Regions from separate parts of the Xanthomonas sp. WHRI 7945 genome, predicted to be linked through region 1. Evidence: predicted binding sites of a transcription regulator. Region 1 holds the regulator's gene; each other region holds the start of a gene.
The links. Region 1 encodes FliA, which starts transcription of late flagellar genes. Its sites were predicted from a motif close to TAAAGTTTNNCNNNCNNNGGCCGATAA; they were not measured.
Positions count from the first base shown of each region.

Region 2: a site for FliA is predicted at 2,785-2,811, ahead of VDQ83_RS06545 (methyl-accepting chemotaxis protein). Genes of this name have one in related genera too.
Region 3: a site for FliA is predicted at 2,121-2,147, ahead of VDQ83_RS05085 (methyl-accepting chemotaxis protein). Genes of this name have one in related genera too.

Region 1 is NZ_JAYIQP010000002.1:86,971-91,830, forward strand. It holds gene VDQ83_RS02285 (chemotaxis protein CheA) at 1-1,538, opposite strand, end outside; gene VDQ83_RS02290 (protein phosphatase CheZ) at 1,543-2,151, opposite strand; gene cheY (chemotaxis response regulator CheY) at 2,151-2,543, opposite strand; gene VDQ83_RS02300 (RNA polymerase sigma factor FliA) at 2,561-3,310, opposite strand; gene VDQ83_RS02305 (MinD/ParA family ATP-binding protein) at 3,307-4,191, opposite strand; gene flhF (flagellar biosynthesis protein FlhF) at 4,178-4,860, opposite strand, start outside.
Region 2 is NZ_JAYIQP010000006.1:1,923-6,782, reverse strand. It holds gene VDQ83_RS06550 (DEAD/DEAH box helicase) at 1-2,497, shown strand, start outside; gene VDQ83_RS06545 (methyl-accepting chemotaxis protein) at 2,963-4,627, shown strand; gene VDQ83_RS06540 (chemotaxis protein CheW) at 4,638-4,860, shown strand, end outside.
Region 3 is NZ_JAYIQP010000004.1:149,160-154,019, reverse strand. It holds gene VDQ83_RS05090 (hypothetical protein) at 1-44, shown strand, start outside; gene VDQ83_RS05085 (methyl-accepting chemotaxis protein) at 240-2,090, opposite strand; gene VDQ83_RS05080 (BCCT family transporter) at 2,557-4,134, shown strand; gene ggt (gamma-glutamyltransferase) at 4,202-4,860, opposite strand, start outside.

The DNA.
Region 1 (4,860 bases):
AATTGCGGTGCCTCGATGTTCAGCCATTGGCGCAGGTCGACCAGCGGCAGGGTGTGCGATTGCCGGTCGAGCACGGCGCGGCCGTCGAACCAGCCCAGCGAGCGGCTCGGCGCGTGCAGCACTTCCACCACGCGCGCCAGCGGCAGCGCATAGACGGTGTCGCCGGCCTGCACCAGCAGGGTCGGCAGGATCGCCAGGGTCAGCGGCACGCGGATCAGGAAGCGGCTGCCGCGGCCCAGTTCGGACTGGATCTGGATCTGCCCGCTGAGTTCGCGGATGCGCGACTGCACCACGTCCATGCCGACGCCGCGGCCGGAGATGTCGGTGACTTCGGATTTGGTCGAGAAGCCGGGCAGGAACACCAGGTGCAGGCATTCCTCGGTGGTCAGCCGCGCGGCGGCTTCCGGATCGATCAGGCCCTTCTCGCGCGCCTTCTGGCGCAGGCGTTCGGGGTCGATGCCGGCACCGTCGTCCTGTACCTCGATGCTGACGTAGTCGCCTTCCTGCTGCGCCGACAGGCGCACGTGGCCGCCGCGCGGCTTGCCGGTGGCCTCGCGCAGCGCCGGGGTCTCGATGCCGTGGTCGATCGCGTTGCGCACCAGGTGCACCAGCGGATCGGCCAGCGCCTCGACCAGGTTGCGGTCCAGTTCGGTTTCGGCGCCGATCAGTTCCAGGTCCACTTCCTTGTTGAGGGAGCGGGCGACGTCGCGCGCCACCTTCGGGAAGCGCGAGAACACCTTGCCGACCGGCTGCATGCGGGTGCGCATCACCGCCGACTGCAGGCGCGCGGTGGCGATGTCCAGGCTGCTGACCGCGCGGTCCAGTTCCTCGTCGCGCAGGCGCACGCGCAGGGTCTTGAGCCGGTTGCGCGACAGCACCAGTTCGCCGATCAGGTTGACGATCGCGTCCAGGCGCTTGGTGTCCACGCGCACGGTGTGTTCGGGTTCGGCGGCCTTGGCCGGCGCGCCGGCGGGCTTGGCGCTGGGTGCCGGCCGCGGCGCGGCGGCCGGTACCGGCAGCGCGGCCGGTGCGGCACCGCCGTGCAACTGGTCGAGCAACGCTTCGAATTCGTCGTCGTCGATCATCTCGCTGTTGCCGCCCGCGGCCGCTGCCGGCGCGGCGACCGCAGCGGCCTTGGCGCTGGGTGCGGCGGTCTCTTCGCCGCTGGTCGCGAACTGCGCGATCAGCTGCTGCGGCGCGCGCGGCGGTTCGTTGCCGCTGCCGAACGCGTCGAGCATCGATTGCAGGTAGTCCAGCGACTGCTGCGCGGCGTCGAAGTGCCGCGCCTGCAGTGTGGCCTGGCCGGCGCGGGCCTGGCCCAGGGTGTCCTCGGCGGCGTGGCACAGCTCGACCATGGCGTTGATCGCCAGGAAGCCGGCGCCGCCCTTGAGCGTGTGGAAGCCGCGGAACACCGCGTTGAGCTGGTCGCTGTCCTCGGGCGCCTGCTCCAGCGACACCAGCTGCTCGCCGAGCCGGTCCAGGATTTCCTGGGCTTCGATGATGAAGTCGGCAGCGATGTCGTCGGGTACGGCGCTCATAAAATTACAATCCCAGTCCGGACAGCAGGTCGTCGGCGTCGTTCTGCGACACGCCGTGACGGTCCAGTCCGGCCAGTGCGGGGCCGGCCAGGCTGCCGTCGGGTTTCTTGTCTTCCTTCGGCGGCAGGCCGAGCGCGCCGAAGCCTTCGTGGACGCGGCGCACGATGGTCGCGACGCGGCGGATGATCTGCCCGGTCAGGTCCTGGAAGCTCTGCGCCAGGGCCATCTCGGTGAGGTTGTGGCGGATCTTGTCGAGGATCTCGCCCTGGTCGCCGGTCAGCCCGCCGGCGCGCAGCTGTTCGGCCAGTGCGCGGCATTCCTCGGCCAGGTCCAGGGTGCGGTGGCTGGCCTCTTCGGTCATCGCCACCACGTGGTCCAGGCGCGAGCAGGCATCGTCCAGCTCGCCGGCCTCGGTGGGCACGGTCGGCAGTTCGCCGAGCGCCTGGCCCAGGTCGCGCGCCAGCCTGCTCAGGCCCTGCATCATCGGCCGCGTGCGCCAGGCGGCGAGCGTGTCGATTTCCTTGCGCCATCCGGCTTCGTCGCCTTTTTCCAGTGCGTCCAGCGCACCTTGCAGGCGTTCGATCAGGGCGCTGCGTTCGGCGGTGGCTTCCATCAGGCGGTCGCTCCCAGGCGCTCGAAGATCTTGCCCAGCTTTTCCTGCAGGGTCTGCGCGGTGAACGGCTTGATGATGTAGCCGTTCACGCCGCACTGCGCCGCCTCGATGATCTGCTCGCGCTTGGCCTCGGCGGTCACCATCAGCACCGGCAGGTGCTTGAGCTTGTCGTCGGCGCGGATGTTGCGCAGCAGGTCGATGCCGGTCATGCCGGGCATGTTCCAGTCGGTGACCACGAACTCGAACGGTGCCGAGCGCAGTGCAGCCAAGGCACTGTTGCCGTCTTCGGCCTCTGCAGTGTTGGTGAAGCCGAGATCGCCGAGCAGGTTCTTGACGATGCGCCGCATCGTCGAGAAATCGTCCACGATCAAAATCCGCATGTTCTTGTTCACCGCTAACTCCTTGGGTCTTATTCTTCGTCTTCCAGGCCGGCGTCGGCCGCTTCGAACGCTTTCAAGCGCCCGCGCAACCGTACCGTGGCCTGGCCGTGGATCTGGCAGACGCGCGACTCGCTGACACCGAGCACCGCGCCGATTTCCTTCAGGTTCAATTCCTGTTCGTAGTACAGCGACAGCACCAGCTGCTCGCGTTCGGGCAACTGCGCGATCGCCTTGCCCAGCTCGCGGCCGAATTCGCTGCGTTCCAGCATCTGCTGCGGATTGGGCCCGCCCTTGGCGATGGTGTCCAGCTCGCCGTGGTCCTCGACCCGCGATTCCAGGCTCAGCACCTGGCCGCGCGCGGCATCTTCCATCAAGCGCAGGTATTCGGGAAGCGGCATGTCCATCGCTGCGGCCACTTCGTTGGCGGCGGCGGCGCGGCCGGTGCTCTGCTCGATCTTGCGGATCGCCGAGGCGGCGTCGCGGGCGCGGCGGTGCACCGAGCGCGGCACCCAGTCGCCGCGGCGGATCTCGTCGATCATCGAGCCGCGGATGCGGATCGAGGCGTAGGTCTCGAACGAGGCGCCCTGGTCGGCATCGTAGCTGCGCGAGGCCTCGATCAGGCCGATCATGCCGGCCTGGATCAGGTCGTCGATCTCGACGCTGGCCGGCAGCCGCGCGGCCAGGTGGTGGGCGATGCGCCGCACCAGGTCAGAATGCTGGGCGATGTAGTCGTTGGAGCTGTTGCGCTGCACGGCGCGGTATTGGGCGGCGACGTTCATGCGGCGACCCCCCGCTGGATGATCCGTTCGACGAAGAACTCGACGTTGCCGCGCGGCGCGGTCGGTGCCTGCCAGCGCGCGGTGCGCCGGGCGATCTCGGCGATCGCCTGCGCCGACGGGCTGGACGGGTAGGCCTTGACCACCGGTTGCTGGCGCTGCACCGCCAGGCGCAGCCAGTCGTCCTGCGGCACGCAGCCCAGGTAGTTCAGCGACACGTCGCCGAGGAACTTCTCGCAGACCCGGCTCAGCTTGTCGTACAGCAGGCGGCCTTCGTTGAGGTCGCGGACCATGTTGGCGACGATCTGCACCCGGTCCACGCCGCGTTCGCGCGACAGCACCTTGATCAGCGCGTAGGCGTCGGTGATCGAGGCCGGCTCGTCGCAGACCACCACCACCGCGTCCTGCGCGGCCTGGCAGAAGGTCAGCACGCTGTCGGTGATGCCGGCGGCGGTGTCGATGACCATCACGTCCAGCTCGCGCTGCAGCTCGGAGAACACATTGACCAGGCCGACGTGCTGGGCCGGCGGCAGCTCGGCCATGTGCCGGCGGCCGGAGGCGGCGGGCACCACCATCAGGCCGTTGGGCATGTCGATGATCACCTCTTCCAGCGTGCAGCGGCCGGCCACCAGGTCGCCAAGGGTGAACTTGGGGGTCAGCCCGAGCACCACGTCGACGTTGGCCAGGCCCAGGTCGGCGTCCAGCAGCAGGGTGCGCTTGCCCATGTCGGCCAGCGCCATCGACAGGTTGACCGAGATGTTGGTCTTGCCGACGCCGCCCTTGCCGCCGGTCACGGCGATGGTACGCACCGGGCCGAGCGGTTCGCTGCGGGTGGCCGACAGGGGGAAGGCATTGGTCAGATTGGCGTAATCACGCGACGGCATGGTTCTGCTCCGGAGTACAGGGCTTATCGGCAGCGCGCCGCAAATCTTCAAGGCGCAATACCAGGCTGGCGGCGTTGGCGCGGTGCAGGTCGTCCGGCACGCGTTGACCATCGGTCACCCAGGTGATGGGAAGCCGGTGGTCCGCGACCACCGACAGAGCACTGCCAAAACGCCCGGTTTCATCCAGCTTGGTCAAGATCACCCCCTGCGGATCGGCGCCGGCGAACCGGCGCACCACCTCGTCCAGGTCGGAGAAATGCGCGTTGGCAGGGAGTACTAGCAAGGACCGGACCACTCGCGACGCGCGCAGCCAGTGCAGCTGCGCGACCAGCGCGCGGTCGCGCTGGCCCATGCCGGCGGTGTCGATCAGCACCAGCTTGTAGTCGCGCAGGCGCTCCAGCAGCTGCTGCAGGGCGGCGTCGCTGTCGGCCTCGTGCACGGCGATGCCGAGCTGGCGGCCGTAGCTGTGCAGCTGTTCGCGGCCGCCGACGCGGATGGTGTCGGTGGTGACCAGGGCCACGTCGCGGGCGGCGTGGCGTTCCAGGAAGCGCGAGGCCAGCTTGGCGATGGTGGTGGTCTTGCCGGCGCCGGTGGGGCCGATCAGGGCGATCACGCCGCCTTCCTCGATCGGGTCCAGCGGGGCGATCGGCAGGCGCTTGGACAGCAGCC
Region 2 (4,860 bases), on a different contig from region 1:
CTACCTGGGCCGCGCGCGCACCGCGCTGGGTGCGCTGCCCACGCAGCGCTGCATCGTGCTGGAGCGCTTCTTCGACGACAGCGGCGGCACCCAGCTGGTGATCCACAGCGTGCACGGCAGCCGTATCAATCGCGCCTGGGGTCTGGCCCTGCGCAAGCGCTTCTGCCGCACCTTCAATTTCGAACTGCAGGCGGCCGCCACCGAGGACGCGATCGTGCTGTCGCTGTCGACCCGGCACAGCTTCGCGCTGGAGGAGGTCGCGCGCTACCTGCACCCGTCGTCGGCGCTGGAGGTGCTGGTGCAGGCGCTGCTGGAGGCGCCGCTGTTCGGCGTGCGCTGGCGCTGGAACGCGACCAACGCGCTGGCCTTGCCGCGCTTCACCGGCGGGCGCAAGGTCGCCCCGCAGCTGCAGCGGATGAAGTCCGAGGATCTGCTGGCCACGGTGTTCCCGGACCAGGTGGCCTGCGCCGAGAACCTGGTCGGCGAGCGCGAGATTCCCGAGCACCCGCTGGTCGCGCAGACGCTGCACGACTGCCTGCACGAGGCGATGGACAGCGACGGCTGGCTGCAGCTGCTGCGCGGCATCGCGGACGGCAGCGTGCGCGTGCTGGCGCGCGATCTCGCCGCGCCGTCGCCGCTGGCGGCCGAGGCGCTGGATGCGCGGCCGTACGCGTTCCTCGACGATGCGCCGCTGGAAGAGCGCCGCACCCAGGCCGTGCAAAGCCGCCGCTACCAGGATCCGGACAGCGCCGACGACCTGGGCCGGCTCGATCCGGAGGCGATCGCCGCGGTACGCGAGGAGGCCTGGCCGCAGCCGCGCAGCCGCGACGAGATGCACGAGGCGCTGGTCGCGCTCGGCGCGCTGGACGCCGCCGAAGCCGCTGCGCACGACGCGTGGCCGGACTGGCTGGCGGAACTGGCGGCCGATGCGCGTGCCACCCGGTTGCAGGGCGTCGGCAATGACGGCGCCGCGCTGTGGGTCGCGGCCGAGTCGCTGGCGCTGGTCGCGCCGCTGTATCCGCAGGCCGTGGCGCAGCCGCGCATCGCCGTGCCCGACGGCTATGCGATCGACGACTGGCAGCGCGACAGCGCGCTGCGCGAGCTGCTGCGCCTGCGCCTGGCTGCCCTGGGGCCGGTGACCGCGGCCGCGCTGGCGGCGCCGCTGCGGCTGCCGCTGCGCGAGGTGCAGGCGGCCTTGCTGGCGTTGCAGCGCGACGGCTACGTGCTGCCCGGCCGCTTCAACGCCGATGCCGGCGACGACGAGTGGTGCGAGCGCCATCTGCTGGCGCGCATCCATCGCTACACCCTGGGCCGGCTGCGCCGCGAGATCGAACCGGTGGCGCCGCGCGACTACGCGCGTTTCCTGTTCCGCTGGCAGCACCTGGACGGCGAAGGCCGGGTCGCCGGGGCCGAAGCGCTGGCCAGCGTGCTGGCGCAGCTGGAAGGCTTCGAGGCGCCGGCGGCGCTGTGGGAAAGCGAGCTGTTGCCGGCGCGGGTACGCGACTACGCCCCGGCCTGGCTGGACGAACTGTGCAGCGCCGGACGCACGCTGTGGACGCGGCTGCGCCCGGCCGCGGCCAGCGCCGGCGGCGCCGGCTCGCTGCGCAGCACCCCGATCCTGTTGTTGCCGCGGCGCAGTGCCGCGCAATGGTCGCGGCTGCTGCCGGCGGCGGCCGCGCCGGTCGCGCTCGGCTCGCGCGCGCAGAAGGTCGCCGACTACCTGGAGGCACACGGCGCTTCGTTCTTCGACGAGATCGCCGACGCCACGCGGTTGCTGTCCACCGAACTGGAAGAGGCGCTGGCGGACCTGGTGGCGGCCGGCCGCATCCACTGCGACAGCTACGCCGGGCTGCGCGCCTTGCTGGTGCCTGCCTCCAAGCGGCCCTCGGCGCTGTCGCGGCGGCGGCGCCGGGTGCCGTTGTACGGCATCCAGGATGCGGGCCGCTGGGCGCTGTTGCGCGGCGCCACCGATGGCGGCGACGCGGCCGTGCGCGGCGAGGCCATCGAACACCTGGCGCGGACCCTGCTGCGCCGCTACGGCGTGGTCTGCTGGCGCCTGCTCGAGCGCGAGGCGGCGTGGCTGCCGCCGTGGCGCGAGCTGCTGCGCGTCTATCACCGGCTGGAGGCGCGCGGCGAGATCCGCGGCGGCCGCTTCATCAGCGGGCTGTCCGGCGAGCAGTTCGCGCTGCCCGAGGCGATCGGCCTGCTGCGCCAGCTGCGGCGCCAGCCGCACGATGGCGCCTGGCTGTGCATCGCCGCCGCCGACCCGGCGAACCTGCTCGGCGGCGTGCTGCCGGGCAACCGCGTGCCGCGGGTTCCCGGCGCGCGCGTGCTGTACCGCGACGGGCTGCCGATGGCGACTTGGGTCGCGGAGCGTTTCGAACCGTTGCAGGACATGAGCGCCGTCGACAGCGCCGCGGCGCGGCAACGGCTGAGCGAGCCGGTTGCGTCGGGCACGCGCGACGCCATCGCCGCGATGCTCGCCGGCATGGGCTGACGACGCCGCAGTGAGACCCGATCGCCGCTCTCGCTCGACAAGCAGCGCGATGCCGTTCGATTGAGGTTCTTCACGTGTTGTCTACAAATTATTGTGGTGCAAATCACCATTTTTTTCGGGATTCCGGGGCGGTAATTTCCCGTTGAGAAAAGTGCGGCACTAAGCGGCAGGCATGGGCCGCGTACCTTTGCCGACCGAAGAGCCTCGCCCAGAAAGGTCCTATCCGTATTCAGCGAAGGTCCGCCGTCGCCCGCGTCTGTGCGCAATTCCGCACTTGTGGTGGCGATTAAAGGGGAATCGGGGAGCGCCGATAGCTCTCAGGCAACGGGCGATGCAGCGCTACGCAGCGCATCGCTGCAGTCCGCACGTTGATGCTCGTTTCCGAGCCCAGCAGGGTGCAACGGGAAGGACATCCGGACGCGTCGTCTTGGCGCGGTCGTTACCAAACAAATCGGGGAAGACATCATGTTGGGCAATATGAAGATCGGTATCAGGCTTACCTGCGCGTTCCTGATCGTGGCCGCCATCGGCGCCTGCATCGGCGCGATCGGCATCCGCAATTCCGGACGCATCAACGACTACGCCACGCAGTTGTACGAGCGCGAACTGGTCGGCCTGTCCAATATCAAGGAAGCCAACATCAACCTGATCTACGCCGGCCGCGCGCGCTCCAACCTGCAGCTGTCGACCACGCAAGAGGACCGTGCCAAGCACCTGGCCAGCATCGACAAGTACACCGCGAACGTGGTCGATTACGTCGCCAAGGCGCGCGTTTCGTTCAGCAGCCCGGAGTCCAAGGCCAAGCTGGCGCGTTTCGACGAGGTCTGGAAGCAGTACCTGCTGCATCGCGGCCAGTTCATCGAAAAGGTCGCCAAGGAGCCGCTGCAGGAAGCCAATCCGGAACTCATCGCGCTGTCGGCCTCGGTGCGTAGCGCCTCCGACGAGCTCGACGTGCTGATGAGCGAACTGGCCACCATCAAGGAAGCCCGCGCGGCCGAGGCAAGCGCGGAAACCGGCGCGATCCATGTCAGCGGCGCCAGGATGCTGACCGCGATCATCATTGGCGGCGTGTTGCTCGGCGTGTGCCTGGGCTTCTTCATCAGCCGCAGCGTGACCAAGCCGATCGGCAAGGCGGTGGACGTGGCCAATGCGCTGGCCGACGGCGACCTGAGCGTCGTGATCGAAACCACTTCGAAGGACGAGGCGGGCCAGCTGCTGCTGGCGATGCGGCGCATGGTCGAGAAGCTGCAGCAGGTGGTCGGCGAGGTCAACGCCAGCGCGCAGACCCTGGCCGGCGCGTCGGAGGAGGTCAGCGCCACCGCACAGTCGCTGAGCCAGGCCTCGACCGAGCAGGCCGCGGGCGTGGAGGAAACCAGTGCATCGCTGGAGCAGATGACAGCATCGATCGGGCAGAACACCGAGAACGCGCGCATCACCGACGGCATGGCCGCGCAGGCCGCCAAGGAAACCGTGGAAGGCGGCGAAGCGGTGGTCGCCACCGTGGCGGCGATGAAGCAGATCGCGCAGAAGATCGGCATCATCGACGACATCGCCTACCAGACCAACCTGCTCGCGCTGAACGCGGCGATCGAGGCCGCGCGCGCCGGCGAGCACGGCAAGGGCTTCGCCGTGGTCGCTGCGGAAGTGCGCAAGCTGGCCGAGCGCAGCCAGGTCGCCGCACAGGAGATTGGCGAAGTGGCCGGTTCCAGCGTCGAGCTGGCGGAAAAGGCCGGACGCCTGCTGGAGACCATCGTGCCCAGCATCAAGCGGACCTCCGACCTGGTGCAGGAAATCGCCGCGGCCTCGCTGGAGCAGTCCTCCGGCGTGGCGCAGATCAACTCGGCGGTGGTGCAGCTGAGCCAGACCACGCAGCAGAACGCCACCGCGTCCGAGGAACTGGCCGCGACCGCCGAGGAAATGAGTTCGCAGGCCGAGTACCTGCAGCAGTCGATGGCGTTCTTCCGCCTGGGCCATGGCGAGGCGCCGCGCCCGCCGCGCGCAGCCGACAAGCCCAGCGCCAAGGCGCTCGGCAGCAGCCGCATCGAGCCCAAGCGCGTGCGTCCGCGTGCGCCGCAGCCGGCGTACGCGATGACGGCGGGTCCGGACGAATCGCAGTTCGCCAGCTTCTGAGGAGCACGCCATGCGCGCACAACTTGGCAACGCAGCGGCCGTGCCGCTGGACGCGGATCCGGCGCTGGCGTCGGTCCCGGCGCAGTTCCTGACCTTCCAACTGGAACAGGAACTGTTCGGCCTGAACATCGACGGCATCCACGAGATCATCGAATACCGTCCGCCGACCGCGGTGCCGACCATGCCCGCCTGCGTGCGCGGCGTGATCAACCTGCGCGGCGCGGTGGTGCCGG
Region 3 (4,860 bases), on a different contig from region 1:
GCGTCTGCGGCGAACTCTGGGAAGGCCGCTCGCCGCTGCGTTGAGCCTGCGCGTGGCGGCCGGCTGAATCGGCGCACAACCGGGTCCGCTTCTTGTCAGTGCCGCCACGCGCGCAGCGCCTTGCGGCACACCACGGCGAACTGCCGGGCGTAGCCTGGGCCCCACAAGAACGACGACTCTCTCTCCCTGCCACCGGTCATGCCGGTGGCTTTTTTTTGTCCGGCGTCCGCGCGCGGCGCTCACTCCAGCACGTAGGCCACGCGCAAGCCGCCCCAGTGGCGGCCGCGCACGTACACCGGCACCGACAGGTCGAACAGGATCTGCCCGGTGTCGCGCCGGTACACCTGCAGCAGATAGGGCTGGGTGTGGCGGCCGACGCTGCGCCCGACCCGGTCGGTGAACATGCGCTTGGTGCGGTTGCCGACCAGGTCGCGGGCGCGGTCGCCGCTCAGCGGCTGGCTGAAGCGCAGATTGTGGGTCGGCACGTAGCCGTCCGCAGTGGCGCAGATCGCGAACACGATCCACGGATGCGCGGCCAGCAGCGGTTCCTGCAACGGCGGCAGCAGTTCGTCGCACAGCGCGTCGAAGGCGGTGCGGTACTTGGGCGGATCGATGCCCGCGATCGGCGTGTAGTCGGTGGAGAACAACGCCTCCTCGCCGATGCGGCCGCGTGAGATCGCCTCGGCCAGCGCCTGCCCGATCCTGCCGGCGGTGGCCGTCGCCAGTTCGCGGATGCGCGCGTGGCGCGGCTGCTGCATCGGATCGGCCGGCAGCCGGAACAGGCCCACGCAGTCGTGCAGCGTGGCGCTGCCCGCGGCCAACGCCGCGCTGCGCTCGACCACCTGCGCCACATGCTCCAGATTGCTGCGACTGAGCCCGACCACGTGCTCGACCGCGCGGTCGATGCCGCCGATTTCCTCGCTCTGCGCGGCGACGCGGGTGGCCACGGTCTCCATCGCCGCGCTGGCGCGGCCCAGCAGTTGGCCGATGCCGCCGAGCACCTGCTCGGTGCGCTGCGCCGAGGCGGCGCTGTCGTTCAACGCGCTGCCGGTCTCGCCGATGATGGTGCGCACGTCGCGCGCGGCGGCGGCGGCGCGTTCGGCCAGGCGCCGGATCTCGCTGGCGACTACGGCGAAGCCGCGCCCGGCGGCACCGGCATGCACCGCCTCGATGCTGGCGTTGATGGAGAGGATGTTGGTCTGGAAGGCGACCGCGTCGATCACCTCGATGACCTCGGTGGCGCGCGCCGAACGCCGCTCCACTTCGCGCATGGCCTGGCCCAGCGTGCGCGCCGCCTCCACGCCCTGGCGCGCGCTGTCGTCGGCGCTGGCCGCCACCGCGATCACCGCGCGCAGTTCCTGGTCCATCTCCTGCAGGCCCTGCAGCAGCCGCCGGGTGGTCGCCACCACCGTCTGCAACGCCTCCATCTGGGTCTGCGATTGCTGCGCCAGCTCCTCGTTCTCGGCGACCACGTGCGGCACGTCGGCGGCGATCTGCAGCGACAGCGCCACCGCCTGGCGGATCGCCTCGGCCAAGTTGCCGAACCCGGCCGACAGGCGCCGCCCGGCCATCGCCTCGGTGTCCTGCGCGGACAGCGGCGTGCTCAGGCCCAGGTCCAGGTCGCAGCCGGTCAGGCGCTCGCCGACGCGCTCCAGCAGCGCCTGCGCTTCGGCGCCGGCCTGCAGCCGCTGCGCCAGCGCCTGCAGCGCCGGGCTGGTCGCGCCCTGCGCCTGCCCGGCGCCGAGCAGGGCCACGTCGCGCAGCAGCGCGGCGGTCTCCGGATGCGGCAGCGACAGCAGCCAGCCGTCGCCGTCGCGATCGCGCTGGTAGCGCACGCGCCGCGCCGGATCGTCCGCCGACGCCAGCCAGCTGCCTTCGGCGCCGGCCAGCGATGCCAGCGGCAGGCCCCACACCGCGTCGCAGGGTTCGCCGATCAAGCCGTCCGCGTGTACTCCGAGCAGGTCCAGCGCGGCGCGATTGGCGGCGGCGATCCGCCCTTGCGGGTCCAGCCGCAGCAGCGCCACCGGCGCATCCGGCAAGGCCGCGGCGTGTCCGGCGTCAGCATCCGGACTGCGTGTGAACAACGACATCGTCTTCCCCTCCAGGAATTCCACGCCATGGTATCGGCCGCCACCGCGCAACCTGAGGGCATGCGCGCAAGCGCGACCGGCGTCATGCTCGTTCAGGTGCCGGCCGCCGCCCCGCCCGTTCCCGTCTGTCGCACTCTTCGCGGCGGCGAAGACCGTCCGGGGACGCGCACGGCGGCGGAGGTCGTGGCGATTCCCAGGTTCAGCCCGAGATGCGTCGGTCGGCGGTATGCTCTGGCGATACTTCTGCATGGGCGGCATGAAGCACGCTCACGCCATGCGCAGCGGATCGCGCCATAACGGCACCGTGACGATCCGCCCGGTACCCTTGCCTGCTTCGTTCCTGCGTTGCCCTTCACTGCCGCCGCAACGCTTGCAGACCGGCAACCGCTGCGTGCCGCTCGCGCCTGCGCATCGCTGCGAGGCCGGCACGCTCCCTCTCTCGATTCTTGATCGGAGACGCTCCTTCATGGTGTTCCGTATTTCCATCGCGCTGGTGGCCTTGCTGGTGCTGATCGCCGGCCTCGCGCCCGGCCCGTTCGACGACGTGGTGCAGGCGGCGCTGGCCCAGGTCATCCGCGGCGCCGGCTGGATGTACCTGCTGGTGGTGTTCCTGACCCTGGCCTTCATGCTGTATCTGGCCTTCGGCCGCTTCGGCCATCTGCGCATCGGCGGCGAGGACGCCGAGCCGGACTTCTCGCGCGCCAGCTGGCTGTCGATGCTGTTCGCCGCCGGCATGGGCATCGGCCTGGTGTTCTGGGGCGCGGCCGAGCCGATCTCGCATTTCCTCAAGCCACCGGAAGGGCTGGCACCGGAGAGCATGGAGGCCGCACGCGCGGCGATGCGCTACGCGTTCTTCCACTGGGGCCTGCATCCCTGGGCGATCTATGCGCTGATCGGCCTGGCGATGGCCTGGTTCCAGTACAACCGCAACGGCCGCGGGCTGGTCAGCGACATGCTGCAGCCGGTCATCGGCCGCCACCACCGCGGCTGGTTCGGCCACGCCGTGAACATCGCCGCGGTGGTGGCCACCGCGATCGGCGTGGCCACCACGCTGGGCTTCGGCACGATCCAGATCGCCGCCGGCCTGCACCGCGTGTTCGGCGTGCAGGCGAGCATCCCCGTGCAGATGGGCATCATCGCCGTGGCCTTCGTGCTGTACATGGCCTCCACCGCCAGCGGCGTGGAGCGCGGCATCAAGTGGCTGTCCAACTTCAACCTGGCGCTGGCCGCGCTGCTGCTGGCCGCGGTGCTGGTATTGGGCCCGACCGGCTTCATCTTCGACGCCTTCACCACCACGCTGGGCTCCTATCTCAACCAGCTGGTGACGATGAGCCTGCGCATGTCGCCGTTCTCCGGCAGCAAGTGGGTGGCCGAATGGACCATCTTCTATTGGGCATGGTGGATCGCCTGGGCGCCGTTCGTCGGTGCGTTCATCGCCCGCGTCTCGCGCGGACGCAGCATCCGCGAGTTCGTGGTGGGCGTGGTGCTGGCCCCGACCCTGCTCGGCTTCGTGTGGTTCTCGGTGTTCGGCGGCGCTGCGCTGTGGGCGCAGCTGTTCGGCCACGTCGACATGCTGCAGGCGCTGGGCAACGGCTACGAGACGGTGCTGTTCACCCTGTTCGACAGCCTGCCCGGTTCGCTGCTGCTGTCCAGCGTGGCGTTGCTGTTGCTGACGATCTTCTTCGTCAGTTCGGCCGACTCGGCGGTGCTGGTGCTGGCCAGCATGTCCACCGACGAGGCCGGCGACCCGCCGCTGGCGCGCAAGCTGGTGTGGGGCGTGGCGGTGGCGCTGATCGCGGCGGTGCTGTTGCTGGCCGGAGGCCTGGACGCGCTGCAGGGCATGATCACCATCGCCGCGCTGCCGTTCGCGGTGCTGATGGTGCTGGTGATCGTTTCGCTCTACCGCGTGCTGGACGCCGAGCACACCCGCGAACGCCGCCGCGCGCAGCGTACCCGGCACATGATCGAGGCATGGATCGCCCGCGAACAGGCGGCGCAGGAACAGACGCGCGGCGAGGCGGAACGCGCGCAAGCGCAGGAGTGAGCGCGCGGGCTGGCCTGGCGCGTCCAGCGGCCGGCCCGCGCGCGCCAGGCCAGCCCGCGGCGCCGGCTCAGTAGCCGGCGGCCTGGCCGTCCTTGCGGCTTTCCGAGGCGCCGTAGTACACGCCGCTGGCCGGATCGCGGGCGATCGCCTGGTAGCCGCCGTACGGGCCGTCGGCGAAGATCACCCGGTGGCCCTTGCGCATCAGCGCGCGGACCGTGTCGTAGGAGAAGCCCGTCTCCAGGTTGAGCTCGCCGCCATCGCGCATCGCCGCGGCCTGCCCGGTCGGTTCGGTGGAGCCTTCGTGCTGGATGCGCGGCGCATCGCCGGCTTCCTGCAGGTTCATGTGGAAATCGACCAGGTTCATCACGATCTGCACGTGGCCCTGCGGCTGCATCGCCCCGCCCATCACCCCGAAGCTCAGCCACGGCTTGCCGTCCTTGGTCACGAACGCCGGGATGATGGTCTGGAACGGACGCTTGCCCGGCGCGTAGCCGTTGGGATGATCTTTCTTCAGCACGAACATCTCGCCGCGGTCCTGCAGGATGAAGCCCAGTCCCGGCGGCGCCATGCCGCTGCCCATGCCGCGGTAGTTGGACTGGATCAGCGACACCATCATGCCGTCGGCGTCGGCCACGGTCAGGTAGATGGTGTCGCCCTCTTCCAGCTGCTTGGGCGTGCCCGGCTGCACTTCCTTCAGCGCCTTGTCCATCGAGACCAGCGCGCGGC